DNA from 4 places in the Acidovorax sp. FG48 genome. Region 1 is predicted to be linked to each of the others. Evidence: predicted binding sites of a transcription regulator. Region 1 holds the regulator's gene; each other region holds the start of a gene.
The links. Region 1 encodes FNR, which switches genes on or off when oxygen is low (the NO sensors DNR and NnrR bind a similar motif). Its sites were predicted from a motif close to TTGATNNNNATCAA; they were not measured.

Region 1 (4,402 bases):
TCGTGCCCCACTGAGCCCGTGCGAGATTCAGGCGGTTGCGAAGGCTGCTCCAAGCCCAGGGGCCACCCACCAGCCAGACCCCGCTGCCCACGGCAAACAGGGCCATGGTCAGGGCCCCCTCCAGCGCCCCTCCACTGAGCGCCGCGACCAACAGGGCCGAGTAGAGCAACCCGCAAGGCATCAGGGCCCACAGAACCCCGGCCGCCATCACGCCGCCTGGCGCCCCGACCAGCGGTCGAACACGCGCCCATACGGAGCGGCCCGCCTGCTCCACCCAGGCAGGCTGCCGGGACTGCACCATCATCATGAGCCCCCAGGCCATGACTGCCACGTGCATCAGCGTCCAGGCGGGACGCAACGCGGTGGTCTGCTGGGTCAGCCATGCCAGACTGTCCATGGCCAAGGCCGCCAATGCACCGGCACTGGCATATCCCACCAGGCGCCCCAAATGAAAGGCCACGGTACGCTGGAGCGCACCGCCACGCGGCGCCCAGCGCACCACCTGCTCAGCACTGTCCTCCGCCGGTGGCGCGCCGCCCTGCCCCACGAGTGCTCCGCAAGGCGCGGAGCACATGGCCAGGCAGTGGGACCCGCCAGCGAGTCCCATGAGCAAAGCAGTCCAGCCGACCGTGGCAAGCATAGGTATCAGATGATGCGCGAAAACCGGGCGCGGTTGCGGTCTGCCTGCAGATAGCGGTCAAAAACCATGGCGATGCCCCGCACGAAGAACCAACCGGTCGCGGTCACTTCAATGCCCTCAGGCCCAACGCGCACCAGCCCTTGCTCCTGCATGCCCTCCAATTGGGCCAACTCCGCCGCGAAATACTGACGGAAGTCGATCAGCCACGCCTGCTCCATCGGCTCGAACAGCAGTTCCCCTTGGCACATCAGGGCCATGATGGCCGCACGGCGTACCAGGTCGTCGCGCGTGAGCGCCAACCCGCGCACTACGGGCAACCGCCCTTGGTCCAGGAAGTCGTAGTACTCATCCAGCGTCTTGGAGTTCTGGCTGTAGGTTGCCCCCACACGGCCAATGGCCGATACGCCCAAGCCGATCAAATCGCAGTCCGGCTGCGTGCTATAGCCCTGGAAGTTGCGGTGCAGGCGCCCCTGGCGCTTGGCCACGGCCAGGGCGTCGGTGGGCAGCGCAAAGTGGTCCATGCCCACGTACACGTATCCAGCATCCATGAAGGCATCGAGCGAGCGCGACAACATGGAAAGCTTGCTCGCGCCCGTGGGCAACTCCGCAGAGATGATGCGGCGCTGTGGCTTGAAACGCTCTGGCAGGTGCGCGTAGGCATACAGCGCGATGCGGTCAGGCCGCAGTTGTGCCACCTGGGCCAGCGTGCGGTCAAAAGACTCGGGCGTCTGGCGCGGCAGGCCGTAGATCAAATCCACATTCACCGAGTCAAAGCCCAACGAACGCGCAGATTCGACCAGCGCAAACACCTGCTCGGCAGGCTGGATGCGGTGCACAGCCTTCTGCACTTCGGCATCAAAGTCCTGTACGCCAAAACTCAGCCGGTTAAAACCCAGCTCAGCCAACAGTGCAAGACGCTCTGCATTAACGGTGCGGGGGTCCACCTCGATCGAGTATTCCCCCCCAGGCGCGAGCGTGAAGCTGCGCTTGAGCATGGCCATCAGCTCTCTCAGGCCCGAATCGGAGAGGAAGGTGGGTGTGCCTCCCCCCAGGTGCAGTTGACTCACCACCTGTCCTACGCCACAGTGCGCGGTGTGCAGGTCGATCTCGCGGCTCAGGTAGCGCAAGTAGACCTCGGCGCGGTCATGGTGCTTGGTGATGATCTTGTTGCAGGCGCAGTAGTAACACAGGGATTCGCAAAACGGGATGTGCACGTACAGGGACAGCGGCATGGCCTTGGCCAGCGTGCCCGAGCGGCGCTGTTGCAGCGCCAGCACATAGTCTTCCTGACCAAACGCCTCCACGAAACGGTCGGCCGTTGGATAGGATGTATAGCGGGGCCCTGGCACGTCAAAGCGGCGCAGAAGGTCTGGCGAAACAGCAGTCATGGGGAAATTTCCTTGCGTACACCTTGACTGTGCCGTAGGCTCTGGGACATGTCCTTGACCTGCATCAAGTGAACCCGCAAGCGATACAGCGACAATTTGATGAAGGTCAGCCGCTTGCCCGCGCTCTGTATTCAGGTTCGTGTACGGCAAGCGCGATATGCTTGACCGCTAACCCAAGCCCATGTGTCTATGAACCCGCTCACCATCAAAGTCGCCTGCTCCAACTGCAACCTTCGCGAGCTGTGCATGCCCGTGGGCTTGAACGAAGAGCAACTGCAGCGCATTGACGAGGTCGTTGCTGTCCGCCGCAAGGTCAAGCGCGGCGGCACGCTGTTTCGCAATGGCGAGTCCTTCACGTCCCTGTATGCCATCCGCACCGGTTTTTTCAAGACCTGTGTAGCCACCGAAGACGGTCGCGACCAGGTCACGGGCTTCCAGATGGCGGGCGAGATCATCGGGCTGGACGGCATCGTGAATGACCACCACACCTGTGACGCAGTGGCCCTGGAAGATGCCGAGGTCTGCGTCATGCCTTTCGACCGCATCGAAGAACTCTCCCGCGAAGTCACGGCCCTGCAGCACCACGTGCACAAGATCATGAGCCGCGAGATCGTGCGCGAACATGGTGTGATGCTGCTGCTGGGCAGCATGCGTGCCGAGGAGCGCCTGGCGGCCTTCTTGCTCAACCTGGTGCAGCGCCTGCATGCACGGGGTTTCTCGCAATCAGAACTGGTGCTGCGCATGACGCGCGAAGAGATCGGAAGCTACCTGGGCCTCAAACTTGAAACAGTGAGCCGCACCTTCTCCAAGTTTGTGGAAGAAGGCATCGTGGAAGTCAAACAGCGCCATGTGCGCATCCTCGACACCGATGCCCTGCGACGCATTGTGAACAGCCAGCAGACCTGCCACTGATTACGGCCCCTCGTCGGCTGAGAGTCGGGGCCGTACCAAAGTCCGCCGGTCCCTTTTAAAACGGCATGCAGCGCATGTCCGCATGAACCGGCGAAAAAGGCTCAGGAGCAAGACGACGATGTCTTGCGGCAATCGTCAGGGCGCTCCCCGTCGGGCACGGGACAGCGGTTGACCTCAAACGGGGACATGGACAGTAGCGTGGTCAATGCGCTGGTGGCCATGGTGATGGCCCAGAACACAAAAAATGCGAGGGTGTACACCCCCTGCCTCGACAGCGCCAGAGGCTGCCCGAACCAGTGCAGGTCCTGGGGGTCCACCATGGCAAAAACCAGCATCTCCAGCACACCCGCCATCAAAAAGGCGGGCCATGCAATCCACATCAGGCGTTGCGTCCACATATAGGTTCTGTCTCCTGGTGCTGCCGGGGTCGCCAGGGTGTGCGACCCTGGGGTTTCAGCGTGGTTGGTCTTGCACAGGGGTGGCCGCATGGTTGCGGGCCTTGAGGGCCGGCGCCAGACTCTTTTCCGGCGCCACCAGTGCCTTGTTGATTTCGATGCCTTGGCGGTAGTAGTCCTCCGCCACCACGGGGTCGGGCCGCGAAATCGCCAGCCACAGCGTCACAAAGCCCGCCACGATCACGATCAGAGGCCCGGCAATCACCAGCCACACATGGCCAAACTTCCACCAGGGTACGGTTGCCGCCGGGGTTGCAATGGCAGGGTTTGAAGACATGGTGCTTTACTCCTCAACAATATCGGTCAAAGTGCGGCCCTGAAGGGCCCCACCGGAATACCGCTCAGCGCGGTACAAGGAACACGGATTTCTCCGTGACATGGGCCGCTGCTCCTACGGCCTGCACATCAAACTGAACGGCGTGCGATCCGGGCGTGGCGGAACCATAAGGAATCTGCAACCGCACGGCCACCCAGCGAGACTCTGCCGCGCCAATGTCCACTTCAGCCTCGGAAGCCACTTCGAGCCCCTCCAGGCCCCGCGCACTGATGCGATAACGCTGCTCGCCCTCGGTGGCATTCATGATCTGCAGCCGGTAAATGTTCTCCAGCTTGCCACCTGCCACGATGCGCGAGAGCGCAGCGCGGTCCCGCACCACATCCACCTTCAGCGGCGTGCGCACCACCAGGCTGGCCAACATGGCCACGCAAAGGGTGACCAGCACAGCGCTGTAGATCAGCACGCGGGGGCGCAGCACGCGGCGCAACATCTGCGACTGGGTCCAGTGCTTGGCCACGCCGTTCTGGGTCGAATAGCGGATGAGCCCACGCGGGTACTGCATCTTGTCCATCACGGTGTTGCAGGCGTCCACACACAGGCCACAGCCGATGCATTCGTACTGCAAGCCCTTGCGGATGTCGATGCCCACGGGACAGACCTGCACACACAGCGAGCAGTCAATGCAATCGCCCAGCCCCTGGGCTTTGTAGTCGATGTTCTTCTTGCGCGG
Region 2 (4,402 bases), on a different contig from region 1:
ACCGACGGAGACAACCCTCACCATGATGCGCACCCTGCTTTCCTTCACCGCCCTCGCCTTTGCGCTGGGCACCACAGCCCACGCCCAGGCGCCAGCCCCTGCGGCGGCCTACCCGGCCAAGCCCATCCGCCTGATCGTGCCCTTCCCACCCGGCGGCGGCACCGACATCCTGTCGCGCCTGGTGGCCACCAAGCTCACCGAGAGCGCCAAGTGGACCGTGGTGGCCGATAACCGCGCCGGCGCCGGCGGCACCATCGGCATTGGCGAGGCCGTCAAGGCCGCGCCCACAGGCTATGACTTGGTCATGGGCCAGAAGGACAACCTCGTCATCGGCCCCTGGCTGTACAAGAACCTGCCCTGGGACCCCACCAAGGACCTGACCGCCGTGGCCCATGTGGCCTACACGCCCGTGGTCATTGCCACCAGTGCCAACTCCAAGTTCAAGACACTGGCCGACGTGGTGGCTGCCGCCAAGGCTGCGCCCGGCACCATCACCTACGGGTCGCCCGGCAACGGCACCTCCATCCACCTGGCGGGTGACCTGTTCGAGAAGGCTGCGGGCATCAAGCTCAGCCACATCCCGTACAAGGGCTCCAACCCTGCGCTGATGGATGCGCTGTCGGGCAACGTGGACTTGCTCATGTCCTCGGTGCCATCGGCCATGGCCCAGATCAAGTCGGGCAAGCTGCGCCCGCTGGCCGTGACCTCGGCCAAGCGCAGCTCGTCCATGCCCGAAGTGCCCACCGTGTCCGAGTCGGGCTTCAAGGACTTTGATGTGAGCACCTGGTACGGCGTGTTTGCGCCCGCCGGCACACCGGCCACCGTGGTGAACATCGTCAACGCAGAAATCAACAAGCTGCTGGCCACCCCTGAAATGAAGGCCGCCATCCACGCCCAGGGCGCCGAGCCCGAGGCCATGTCGGCCGCTCAGTTCAACACCCTGCTCAAGACCGACTACGCCAAGTGGAAGGGCATTGTGGAAGCCTCGGGCGCAAAGATCGAGTGACCGCCTGAAGCGTACTCTGCAATAAAAAACGGCTCCGAAAGGAGCCGTTTTTGCATGGGGCAAGGACGCTCAGTCCCGCACCACCAGCACAGGGATGTGCACCACACCCAGCACACGCTGCGTGACGCTGCCCAGCACCAGCTTTTCCAGGCCACGGCGGCCATGCGAGCCCATCACGATGAGGTCGGCGCCCGTGCTCTCCAGCGCGCGCAGGATGCCGTCGTGCACTGCATGGCCCTCCCCCACCACGGTGGTGACCTGCACACCCGCATCGGCCATGGCCTGCTTGGTGGCATCCAGCGCTGCATTGGCCTCGGCCGTGGCGGCACTGATGTATTGGGCCTGTCCGTAGGCAAAGTCGGCACCCACGCCGGTGAAGGGATACGGGTCGATCACATACACCGCAGTGACGGCGCTGCCAAAGGTCTTGGCCAGGCCTGCGGCCTTGGAGACGGCCAGCATGGAGGTCTTGGAACCGTCGACAGGAACCAGAATGTGCTTGAACATGGTGCTTCTCCTTGGGTTGAATGGTGTGACGGGCTTGTGGCCCCACAGTGACCAGTGTGAACCGCCACCATACCCCGCATCTTGATTCGCATCAAATCGGATGCACTTCTGCCGCAGTGTTCAAACCCCCGACGGCGCCTGCCCCACCACATCCGCACCCTGGAAGTTGCCCCGCCGGCAGGTCACCACCAGGGTGTCGCGGTAGCCCCCGTCCTTTAGCGGCTGGATGGGCGTGGACTCGTGGATCATGCGCGCATCGTCCAGCAACAGCAGGGACCAGGGCTCGGTCAGCGTAAAGCGTTGTCCGGCAGGGCCGTTGGCCTCGAACACCCGCGTCTCACCGCCCTTGACGCCCTCGCGCCCCACCAGAAACACCGCCACAAGATCCACCCCATCGCGGTGGGCGCCTTCGGGTGTGGGGCGGCCGATGCCGTCGGTGGTGTCGATGCGGAACTGGTGCGCCTCGACAAACCACGGCACCGGCGCCTGAGGCCCGGCAAACACAGCGTCCGACACGCCCGCCAGAGCGGCGAGCAACTGCTGCCACACGGGCTGCGCCACAGTCGCGGGCTCCATGGGAGCAAACCAGCGCTCCATACCGCCGTGCAGGGCGTTGTATTCCACTGGCTGCCAGTGGGCACGGTGCGGCACCTGCTGCATCTGGCCCTGCTGCAGCACAAAACAGGCATGGCGACGGCGACGGTAGCGGCCACCATCCTTCAGAAATTCATCGGGGGGAAGATCTGCCCAATCGGTATTGAGCGCCATGAGCACCGACAGATCACAGCCGACCCACTCGGCCACTGCGGCCGGGCTGAGCACCGCAAAACCGCTGTGGCGCAACTGGCTGGCAACATCAGCCGGTTGGGTGAAAGGGGGAGAAAAGGAGACTTGGGCCATAGGGGCCCAAGCTTAACCGCTGGTGCGACCCCCTCCTCTGCGCTGGCGCAAACCCTGCGAAATGCAGGGTGGTTTAGAGCCTGTTCTAAGTCTTTTTGGAGTCGCACAAGTACCTTGCCGGGATGAGATGCCAGGCGCGGTGCGCAGCCAATAGCCCGTGCTATTGGCAAGCGCCGCAACGCCGCAGACCGCCCGGCAAGGCACTTGCCCGAAGGGTTGGAGTGAAATCGGGCGATTGGACGCCCCGGCTGCTTGCATGGGCACGAGCCCATGCGGCGCATCCGAAGCATCCACTCATCCCGATTTCACTCCAATGCGATCTCCAAAAAGACTTTGAACAGGCTCTTAGTCCCGATGTCCATGGCCCTTGCCACGGCCCTCTCCGCGCCCGGGACCGCGATCGTGGTCATGGCGGTCATCGTGGCGATGGTCATGGTCCCAGCGGCGGTCGTCCCGGCCATGGGGCCCGCGGTGCGGGTTGCCGCGGCGGGGAGGTGGCTCCTGCACAAAATACACCGGCTGGCTGCAGGCGTTGTAGCGTGCGCAATGCTTGCTCCAGTTCTTGGCATGGCCGGGCGGCACGTACATGTAGATGGGCGCACGGGGCACCACCACCGCAGGGCGCTGGATGATGACGGGCTCTGCGTAAAGCAGAGGAGGTGGTGGCGCGTTGCCAATGTTGATGCGGCCATACACACCGGGAGCCAGTTCGCCCCCCACGGTGGCGTTGACATAGGCCTGCGCATGGGCGCCGCCGCCCAGGCCCAGCAGCACGGCGGCAGCCGCGCCAGAAACAAGAAGGCGGATCGTGGGAAATAGATTGTTTTTCATGGAAAGCTCCTGAGGGCTACTCCACCCTGCATACGAACACAGATGCGGGGTGGCGGAGGCCGTGCGTCAGTCATACGGTCGGCCGTACGCTGAGTCACGTGGCGTGCCGTACCTTACACCGTTCACAGGCTACCCAATGTCAGCCATTGGCGACAAATGTGGGCAACCCATGGGCAGCCCATGGATAACGCCCGGCGGAGGGTACCCTGCCGACAAAAAAAGGCGTCACCAAGTCGTCGCGCTGGCCACCGACTGCACCAGCGCATCGGCAGGCCCGGGGCGGCCGAACAGGTAGCCCTGCCAGGTGTGGCAACCCAGACTGGCCAGCATGTCGCGTTGCTCCTGTGTTTCGACCCCCTCAGCAATCACCCCCAGGTCCAGGCTGTGGGCCAGGGTGACGATGGTGCGGGCGATGCTGGCGTCGTTGGCATCGGTGAGCAGGTCGCGCACAAAGCTCTGGTCGATCTTGAGCTGGTCCAGCGGCAAGCGTTTGAGATAGCTCAGGCTCGAATAGCCCGTGCCAAAGTCATCCAGCGAGAAGCCCAGGCCCGACGCGCGCAGGGTGTCCATGCGCAGGATGGTGTCCTCAACATCGTCCAGCAGCAGGGTCTCGGTCAACTCCAGCTTCAGCCGGTGCGGGTTCGCGCCGGTTTCTTCTAGCACGCCCAGCACTTCATCCACAAAGTGGCTGTGGCGGAACTGCCGGGCGCTCACGTTCACGGCCAGGGTCCAGTGGGCTGTCTGCGGGTCGCGGGCCCACTCCACCAGTTGCAGGCAGGCCGTGCGCAGAATCCACACGCCCAGCGGCACGATGAGGCCGGAAGCCTCGGCCACCGGAATGAATTCGGCCGGCGACACCAGCCCGCGCTGCGGGTGCTGCCAGCGCACCAGGGCCTCGGCGCCCACAATGCCGCGCTGCTGGTGGATTTGCGCCTGGTAGTGCAACAAGAATTGCCCTTCGCGCAGGCCGTCGCGCAAACCCGCCTCCAGCAGCGTGCGCGCGGTCACGTTGGCCTGGGTGCGCGGATCAAAGAACCGCAGGGTGTTGCGGCCAGCGCCCTTGGCCTGGTACATGGCCATGTCGCCGTGCTTGAGCAATTCGTCCACCGAACCACGCGCATCCGCATACAGCGCGATGCCGATGCTGCAGGAGCTGTG
Region 3 (4,402 bases), on a different contig from region 1:
GTGCTGGGGCTCTGCGCCCCCAGGTTGGACAGTGCCAGCCAGCCGGAGGTGGAGAACTCGCCCAGGAACAGCGACACCATCACCAGCACGGCGCCGGCCGTGGTCATCCAGAAGCTGAAGTTGTTCAGGAACGGGAAGGACACGTCGCGCGCGCCGATCTGCAGCGGCACCAGGTAGTTCATCAGGCCGGTGACCAGCGGCATCGCCACGAAGAAGATCATGATCACGCCGTGGGCGGTGAAGATCTGGTCGTAGTGGTGTGGCGGCAGGTAGCCCATGTTGTCGCCAAAGGCCATGGCCTGCTGCAGGCGCATCATCACCGCGTCGGCAAAGCCGCGCAGCAGCATCACCAGGCCCAGGATCATGTACATGATGCCGATGCGTTTGTGGTCAATGCTGCAGATCCAGTCGCGCCACAGGGGGCCCCACAGGCGGAACTTGGTGATGCCCGCCATCACGACGAGGCCGCCCAGGACCACGGCAATGAAGGTCCACAGCACAATGGGCTCGTGCGCCATGGGCACGGCGTCCCAGCTCAGGCGGCCCAGCGCCCAGTGGGATGGAGAAAGGGTTTCGGAGGTCATAGGGAAGCTCATTGACGGATGCTGGCGCCGGAGGTGGAGGCCGGTGCATTGCGGGATTCGAGTGCGGCCACCACCTGGGCGGCGTTTTGCACGGTGCAGACGTCCTGGGGCAGGTTCAGCCCCATGGCGCGCACATAGGCGTCGCCGCCCTGTGCATCAATCGCCATCATGTGGTGCATGCACATCTTTCCGTCTTCGACGCAGCGGTTGAGCACCTTGTCGTACAGGCCTTCTTCCACCGAAGCAAAGCGCTGCACCGGGTCGCGTTCGCTGGGCTTGACCAGGTTCAGGTAGGTGCCCTTGTCGAGCGGCTTGCCTTCGGTCTTGGCTTTTTGCACCCACTGGGCAAAGTCTTCGTTGCTCAGGCCGTGGAACTTGAACGTCATGCCCGAGAAGCCCGCGCCGCTGTAGTGCGACGACATGCCCTTGAACACGCCAGGCTTGTTGATCACCGCGTTCAGTTCGGTCTGCATGCCGGGCATGGCGTAGATCATGCCGGCCAGGTCGGGCACGTAAAACGCGTTCATGGTGGACGTGGCCGTCAGCTTGAACAGGATGGGGCGGTCCACCGGGGCGGCCACTTCATTGACGGTGGCGATGCCTTGCTCGGGGTAGAAGAACAGCCATTTCCAGTCCATGGCCACCACCTGCACTTCGAGCGGCTTCACATCGGCGGGCACGGCGCGCTGCGCGTCGATGCGGTCCAGAGGCCGGTAGGGGTCCAGCTTGTGGGTGCCGATCCAGGTGATGGCGCCCAGCGCAATGATGATCAGCAGGGGCACCGTCCAGATCACCAGCTCCAGCGTGGTGGAGTGGTGCCATTCCGGGTCGTATTCGGCCTCGGTGTTGCCCTGGCGGTATTTCCAGGCAAACAGCAGGGTGAGTGCGATCACGGGCACGATGATGATCAGCATCAGCAGCGTGGCGGTGATGACCATCTGGCCCTGCTGGGCAGCGACGTCACCGGCCGGGTTGAGCACGACAGCCTTGCTGCAGCCTGCCAGGCTGCCCAGCGCTGTCAGGGCGAGCAGCCAGGTGGGCCCACGAAGTTGGGGAAGTTTGAGCATGTGAAGAGCGCGATCAATGCGTTTCAGGGTAAACGCGGATAACGGGATGTGTGCGAATGTACTAGTGCTAGCTTTTTTGTCGATTGGACATTTTGTCCAAGGTCAAAAGCGCAGGCTGTTTTTTTGCACCAATGTGGTGCATTCAAGGGCTTTGAAGGACATTTCCTGCAGCCGGCATAGTGAAACCGCACTTGTGGCCTACAGAAGTTGCGTGTAGAACGGAACGGTCTGAGTTAGCTACACAACGTCAAGGAGCCATGTTCATGAGCAGCCCCGCCACTGCCACTTACCCTGCGGCCGGTTTTCACGAAAGCGCCGCCTCTCTCTCGCGGGCTGATACGCATGAGGACGTCACCCCCAGCGAAATCGCTGTGGGCGTGATCATCGGACGCTCGTCCGAGTATTTCGACTTCTTCGTTTTCGGGATCGCCTGCGTTCTTGTCTTCCCATCCTTCTTGTTTCCCTTTATGTCCCGCCTGGACGGTACGCTGATGGCCTTTGCGCTGCTGGCCGTTGCGTTCGTGGTGCGCCCGGTGGGTACCGCCATCTCCATGGCCATCCAGCGGCGCTGGGGGCGGGGCACCAAGCTGACCATTGCGCTGTTCATGCTGGGCGTCTGCACCGTGGGCATGGCGTTTTTGCCGGGCTACAAGGATGCGGGCACCGCCGCCATCGTGGCCTTGCTGATCCTGCGTGTGGGCCAAGGGCTCGCACTGGGCGGGTCGTGGGACGGCCTGCCGTCGCTGCTGGCCATGTCGGCCCCCAAGGAGCGCCGGGGCTGGTACGCCATGATCGGCCAGTTGGGCGCACCGCTGGGCTTTGTGCTGGCTGCTGGCCTGTTTGCCTACCTGTACAGCAGCCTCACGGTGCAGGAGTTTCTGGCCTGGGGCTGGCGCTATCCGTTTTTTGTGGCCTTTGCGGTGAACGTGGTGGCCCTGTTTGCGCGTCTGCGCCTGGTGGTGGGGCAGTCGTACTCTGAACTGCTCAAGGAGCGTGAGTTGCAGCCGGTGCCGGTGAGCCGCGTCATGCGCGACGAAGGCAGCAACGTGCTGCTGGGGGCTTTTGCTGCACTGGCCAGCTTTGCGCTGTTCCATCTGGTCACTGTGTTCCCGCTGTCGTGGATCACCCTGTACTCCGAGCAGCCCGTGACCCAGATCCTGGGCGTGCAGATCGTCGGCGCGTTCCTCGCGGCGGGCGCCATCATGGTGTCCGGCTGGCTGTCAGACCACCTGGGCCGCCGCAAGCTGCTGGGCGGCATGGCGGTGCTGATCGGCGTGTTCAGCTTCATGGCGCCCGTGCTGCTCAACACCGGTGAAGTGGGCAGCACCATGTTCCTGCTGCTGGGCTTTGTGCTGCTGGGCCTGTCGTACGGCCAGGCATCGGGCACCGTCACAGCCAATTTCTCGCCCCAGTACCGCTACACCGGTGCGGCCCTGTCGGCCGACCTGGCCTGGATCATTGGCGCTGCGTTTGCGCCGCTGGTGGCTCTGTATCTGTCGTCGCAGTTCGGTTTGCTGGCGGTGACGGTGTACCTGCTGTCGGGCGTGGCCTGCACGCTGGGTGCGCTGAACCTGAATCGCCGCATGGAGCGACGCGACCGCTGATGGGTGAGATTGATTTGCTATTGAATGTATAGCTGCTAGCGCATATTCCACTAGCGCTACAGGCGTAAAAAGCTAAAAAAAGCGCCCGGTTCTGCCGGGCGCTTTGCTTTGGGGCCTCACAGGTCACGGCTCAGTCCAGCGTGCCAGTGCCAACTGCAACGGGGTTTCAGTCGCAGGCGGTGAGCGCGTAGCGCGTGGGCCTGGGCAGCGCATCGGCAGGGCCGGGGATCCGCTACGGAAGGGCAAGCCCGTTCAGGGCTCGGAGCTTCGCTCAGTCCTGGGGCCTGAAGCCAATGGTCAGAGAGGGAGGTACCCGCCCATCCACATCGCGCGGCAATGTTTCGGTCTTGTCCAGGGCCCGCAGCACCGCGTCGTCCCAGGCCTTGTTGCCGCTGGACTGCACCAGCCGCTTGCCCACAATGGTGCCGTCGGGTGACAGGCGTACCTCGACCTCGGCACGTGGGTTGCCCGAGATGGCGTCCGGGTACACGATGTTGGGCTTGACCTTCGCCGCCACCTTGCCGCCGTAGCTGCCCGAGGGGCCCGCGCTGCGCTGGGCCGTGCCGGTGGCGTTTTCGGCCCCGGTCGCACCGGCCAGGCCCTGCAAGCGGCGCATGTTGTCTTCGCGCATCTTGGCCAGCTGCTTTTCTTCCGCCTCTGCGTTGCGCTTGGCGGCCTCGTCGGCCTTGCGCTTGTCTTCGGCCAGCTTCTTCTGCTTTTCCTGCTCGGCCTTCTTCTGCTCGGCCAGCTGCTTTTCGCGCTGTTCCTTCTCTTTTTCGCGTTCCTTCTGTTGGCGCTCTTTCTTCTCGTGCTCCAGGCGTTCGCGGCGTTCTTCTTCCTTGCGCTCGCGCTGCCGCTTCTCGCGCAGCTCCTGCTGCTCGCGGGCCTTCTTTTCCTGTTCCAGGCGCTTCTTTTCGCGCTCGATGGCAATGTCTGCCTCGCGCGTGTCCGGCGGCTCTGCGGCCCGCACCGGCGGTGGCGGCGGGGCGGGCGGGGTGGCCGGCTGCACGGGAGGGGGGGGGGGTGGTGGTGGGGGCTCCACGGCGCGTGGAGCTGCTTGTGTGGGCACGGCGGCCCACAACTCAGCCTCTACGGCGGGCTGGTCGGCCGTGTTCTTCCAGTTCACGCCCCAGGTCAGCGCACCGAT
Region 4 (4,402 bases), on a different contig from region 1:
GCTGCTGTATGGCCTGCTGTACGTGTTGCTGCAGCTGGAGCAGACGGCGCTGGTGGTGGGGGCGATTGCACTCTTCCTGGTGCTGGCGGCGGTGATGGTGCTGACGCGCAAGGTGAACTGGTACGGCCTGGCTTCTGGCGGCACGCCCCCGCGCCCCACCATGCCATCGGTGCAGCGCCCCGCAGCGCCCCGCACGGAGGCCGCATGAACCCCACCGCCACCCACACCACGCGCTGGGCCCAGTACCTGGCGCAGGCCCAGGCCCTGACGCCGCCCGCCAGCACCGGCCCCGCTAGGGGCACCGCGCTGACTGCTGCTGAGGCGGCCCGCGTGCAGCGCCACCGCGACCAGTTGATGGCGGCCCTGCGGTCGCAAGACCGGCTGGCCTTGCACTGTGCCAAGCAGCAGGTGCTGGACGCAGCCTTTTGCCCCCGCCGCCCCGAGGCGGACCTCGACCACGGAGCGGCGGGGGGCGGAGCTGCAGATTCGCCCGCCCTGCGCCGGGCGCTGCGCGACCTGGCGTGGCGCACAGCGGCCTTGCTGTTGCTGCGCCGCCCGGAGTGCTGAAGGTGTGCCAGGGGGCCTTCTTGCGCAGGTCCCTGGGCACAATTTTTAATAGAAATGGCCGGTAGCGCCAGTGCAATATGCGCCAGCAGCTATCAAAAACAGAGCACCTATACCACCACGGTGCGGCTGCGCCCCTCGCGTTTGGCGGTGTAGAGCGCAGAGTCGAGCAGGCGCAGGGTGATGTCCAGCGGCCGCAGCGGGTCGAACAGCGTGAGCCCCATACTGACCGACAGCACCAGCGCCGGCTCGATACCGGGCAGCGGGTGGGCGGCCAGCGCCGCATGCACACGCTCGGCCACCACCTGTGCCTGGTCGAGCCCGGTGGCGGGCAACAGGGCCAGAAACTCCTCGCCGCCCCAGCGCCCCAGCACGTCGGCCGCACGGAAGACATCGCGGCAGAGGGTGGCAAACAGCTGCAGGGCCTGATCGCCCACATGGTGGCCGTACACGTCGTTCACGCGCTTGAAGTGGTCCAGGTCCATCATCAGCAGGCAGGCCGGCTCATTGCCCCGCTGCAGCAGTGCCCATTCCTGGCGCAGGCGGTCGGTGAACGAGCGGCGGTTGGCCAGGCCAGTCAGCACATCGGTGTGTGCCAGCACGTCCATCTGGTGGCGGGCCGCCTCCAGCTCCACCAGCATCTGGCCCTGGCGGTCGTTGGCGCGCTTGAGCTCCAGCAGCCGGATCACCTGGCGCGCCAGGGCACTGAGCAGGTCCTGCACCTTGGCAGACAGCTCGCGCGGCCGGTGGTCCAGCACGCACAGCGTGCCCAGCACAAAACCGTCCGGCGTGACCAGCGGCGCCCCGGCGTAAAAGCGCAGCGGGTTCTTTTGCGTGACGATGGCGTAGTGCGCAAAACGCGGGTCTTGCGCCAGGTCAGGCACGATGAAGACGCCGGACTGCCGGATGGCGTAGCGGCACACGGACTCGTTCAGCGGGGTCTCGCGCAGTGCAAATCCGCGCGCGGCCTTGAACCACTGGCGCTGGTTGTCCAGCAGGCTGATCAGGGCCACGGGGGCTTCGCAGATGTAACCCGCCAGGTCGGCCAGCTCGTCGTAAGCGGGCTCCATGGGGGTGTCAAGAATGCCGTAGCGCTGCAGGGCTTGCAGGCGGTCGGTGTCGTCGCAGGGGTCGTCAGAAGGGGTGGTGTCGGCCATGACGCGAAGCGGCCGCGCCGCCCCCATTTGCCTTGAGATGGGGCAGCATGCCATACAAGCCACACGCTTGCATGGGTGTAAGCCCGATGGCCCGCATGGCTTCGTCCGGCGGAACGCTTACCCTGCTGCTCTGGTGCAGCGTTCGGTGTGCCCGCTGCAGCGGACAGTCGGTCAATCTATGGAGTCAGGCTGCCACGGCAGGCGCAGCATCACGCTGGGTAGCGGGCTCGTCGGACCCGGGCGCGCCGGAGTCTGAGCAGGTGGCGCCACCGCATCCGTGGATCAATGCCTCGGGCAGCGCTGTGGGAGCGTGCACCACGCCCGTGGCGGGGTCAAAGCCCACGCGGCGCAGGTGCAGGGCCAGCGAGGCATCCATGCTCTGCGCGTGCTGCGGAAACCACAGCGCCAGTTCGCTGGCCATCACGCGCAGCACCTTCAGGTCGCCCTGCTCGGCGCGGGCCGTGCCTTCCCGCATCACCTGCAGCACCACCTTGTGCTGCATGCTGTGGCAGTTGCCCGAGGCAAAGCGGGTGGAGGCCATCCAGTCGTCTTCCTGGCCGAAATGCTGCTCGGTGTGCTCCACCAGCGTACGCCAGCGGGGCAGCAGTTCCGCATCGCTGGCCTGGTCCACGGCGGCCAGCAGGTCGACAAACTCCCGGTGGGTGTCATCCATCAGGGGCAAGTCGAGGTTCAGTGCATCAGACCATTCGAGGTGGGCCATGGGACTCCTTGGGCAGGCGGCAGATCAAACGAAGCTGCGAGCTTAGGAGCCCCGGCCCGGCCGGGTGTTGATGCAGGTCATGGCATCCCCATACGCAGCCAGGCCCTGCGCCGCGCGCAGCGGGCAGGGCCTGGTACAGCCTGTTAGAGCAAGGGATCAGGTCAGGCGCTCAGCGCCCGGCCGATCAGCTCTGGCCGTACATGCGCTTGGCGTCGTCCACACACTTGGACTTGAGGTCGCCGCTCATGGCGTCGCAGCGCTCCTTGGCGGCCTTGTAGTTGGCTTCGTTCTTCTCGGCGGTGGCATCCTTGCGGGCCTCGGCCACGTTGGCAGCCTTCTCGGCGGCCGTGTCTGCAGGCTTGGCCTGGGCGGCGGCCACCTTGGCGTTTTCCTTGGCCTTCACGTGTTCGGCCTTGGCATCCTTCACGCACACGTCCTTGGCGTTGCCGGTCAGGTCGTCGCACTTTTCCTTGGCGACGGCGTAAGCGGCATCGGCGCGGGCTTCAGCCACCTTCTGGCTGGCCTTGGCGCTGGGCTTGTACTGGGCTTCAAGCTCCGCCTTGGCCACGTCTTCCGCGCCCTTGGCTTCCTTCACGCAGATGTCCTTGGCGTTGGCCTTGAGGGCATCGCACTTTTGCTTGTTCATCTTGTAGTCTGCCGAGATGCTTTCCTTGGCGGCCTTGTGTTCCGCAGGGGTCATGGCAAAAGCGGTGGTAGCCATCAGACCCGCTGCGCAGGCGGCGATCAGGGTGCGTTGGAATGTCATGGTTTTCTCCTCGATGAAATTGAATGCAATGGGTGTGAATTTTTGGGGGGCGGTGCGCCAGGAGTGGCCTGGCGGGGCGCGGGGCGAAGGCCCCGCAGCGCGGTCACGCTGTTTGCGCTATCAGTCGTTGAAGCGGAAGTCAGGGTGGCGGTCTTGCCATTCCTTGAGCTGCTTTTCAGCCGCATCGCGTGCGATGCCCTGGCGCTCTTGCAGCTTGCCCAGGAACTGTTCGCGCTTGCCGTCGATGACATCGAAGTCGTCGTTCGTGAGCTTGCCCCACTGCTCGATCATCTTGCCCTTGAACTGCTTCCAGTTGCCCTTGATGGTGTCTTCATTCATGGTGTGACTCCTTGTGCGAATTTCGCTTCAGCCATCCACTCGAAGTGCGTGGAACCTTTGCGTGATGCGATGGAGTTCACTGTAAAAATGATCTGGCGCCGACGCCGTAGTCCGCGCCACGCAGCACGCGTCAGCACAGGACTACGGGCGTGACGGACATCGCCGATGCAGTGGCTCTGGCCCTCTGGCGAAGGGCCAACACCGCCCCCGCAAGGTACAAAGTGTTGCAATGGCCCATCGTTCAGACCCTGGGCGCGGCAGGCATTGCAGAGGCGTGTTTCGCTTGGTAACACTTGTGTTTGCAAGTGATCGCGGCATGTGATTAAGTGATGCCCTGCGCACTCCACTTTGCGGGCATTTCCATCTCAATCACCATGACCAATTCATATGCGGCGACTCAGACGACTGGTGTCGCAGAGAAAGCAGAGGGCGCGGCCTTCACCCCCGATTCTTTATCGCCTGAAAAAGGCAATCGCATCGCTCCAGCAGTGGCCGCACTAACCACGGCCAGCGCCCTGAGTGCGTGCGGGGGCGGAGGCAACGAGCCTCTTCAAGCCGCCCAAGCCTCTGGCCCCGATGCTATGCCGAAGCCCGCTTTTGAAGGTTTTTCCTACCCGGCTCCCACATCAGACGCTGAGGCAGCGCGCTTCCTGCTACATGCGCAGTTCTCGGCCTCAACGGAAGAAATCGCATCGCTCCGATCGACGACATATGTCGATTGGCTAAACCGCCAGTTCGATGCGAGCCCAGGAGTCACTGGCTGGGACTGGCTGAACACACGGGGCTACGCCGCTATCAGCAATGACACGGCGTACTACGACAACTCATACCCTGCTGACTACATGATCTGGTACC

Region 2: a site for FNR is predicted at 1,595-1,608, ahead of ACODSU_RS17055 (universal stress protein). Genes of this name have one in related genera too.
Region 3: a site for FNR is predicted at 1,744-1,757, ahead of cyoA (ubiquinol oxidase subunit II). Genes of this name have one in related genera too.
Region 4: a site for FNR is predicted at 2,510-2,523, ahead of ACODSU_RS21820 (hemerythrin domain-containing protein). Genes of this name have one in related genera too.

The regions. Positions count from the first base shown of each region.
Region 1 covers NZ_JBMDJH010000006.1:37,910-42,311, reverse strand. Annotated here, with positions in the region: gene ACODSU_RS10610 (sulfite exporter TauE/SafE family protein) at 1-640, opposite strand, end outside; gene hemN (oxygen-independent coproporphyrinogen III oxidase) at 646-2,028, opposite strand; gene fnr (fumarate/nitrate reduction transcriptional regulator Fnr) at 2,218-2,940, shown strand; gene ACODSU_RS10595 (hypothetical protein) at 3,042-3,338, opposite strand; gene ACODSU_RS10590 (FixH family protein) at 3,394-3,672, opposite strand; gene ccoG (cytochrome c oxidase accessory protein CcoG) at 3,737-4,402, opposite strand, start outside.
Region 2 covers NZ_JBMDJH010000012.1:67,787-72,188, reverse strand. Annotated here, with positions in the region: gene ACODSU_RS17060 (tripartite tricarboxylate transporter substrate binding protein) at 23-1,006, shown strand; gene ACODSU_RS17055 (universal stress protein) at 1,076-1,513, opposite strand; gene ACODSU_RS17050 (2OG-Fe dioxygenase family protein) at 1,634-2,413, opposite strand; gene ACODSU_RS17045 (hypothetical protein) at 2,759-3,244, opposite strand; gene ACODSU_RS17040 (EAL domain-containing protein) at 3,470-4,402, opposite strand, start outside.
Region 3 covers NZ_JBMDJH010000013.1:59,176-63,577, forward strand. Annotated here, with positions in the region: gene cyoB (cytochrome o ubiquinol oxidase subunit I) at 1-584, opposite strand, end outside; gene cyoA (ubiquinol oxidase subunit II) at 593-1,651, opposite strand; gene ACODSU_RS17580 (MFS transporter) at 1,915-3,255, shown strand; gene tolA (cell envelope integrity protein TolA) at 3,527-4,402, opposite strand, start outside.
Region 4 covers NZ_JBMDJH010000022.1:18,107-22,508, forward strand. Annotated here, with positions in the region: gene creD (cell envelope integrity protein CreD) at 1-208, shown strand, start outside; gene ACODSU_RS21810 (hypothetical protein) at 205-567, shown strand; gene ACODSU_RS21815 (GGDEF domain-containing protein) at 675-1,721, opposite strand; gene ACODSU_RS21820 (hemerythrin domain-containing protein) at 1,906-2,442, opposite strand; gene ACODSU_RS21825 (hypothetical protein) at 2,627-3,208, opposite strand; gene ACODSU_RS21830 (CsbD family protein) at 3,329-3,547, opposite strand; gene ACODSU_RS21835 (DUF1800 domain-containing protein) at 3,922-4,402, shown strand, end outside.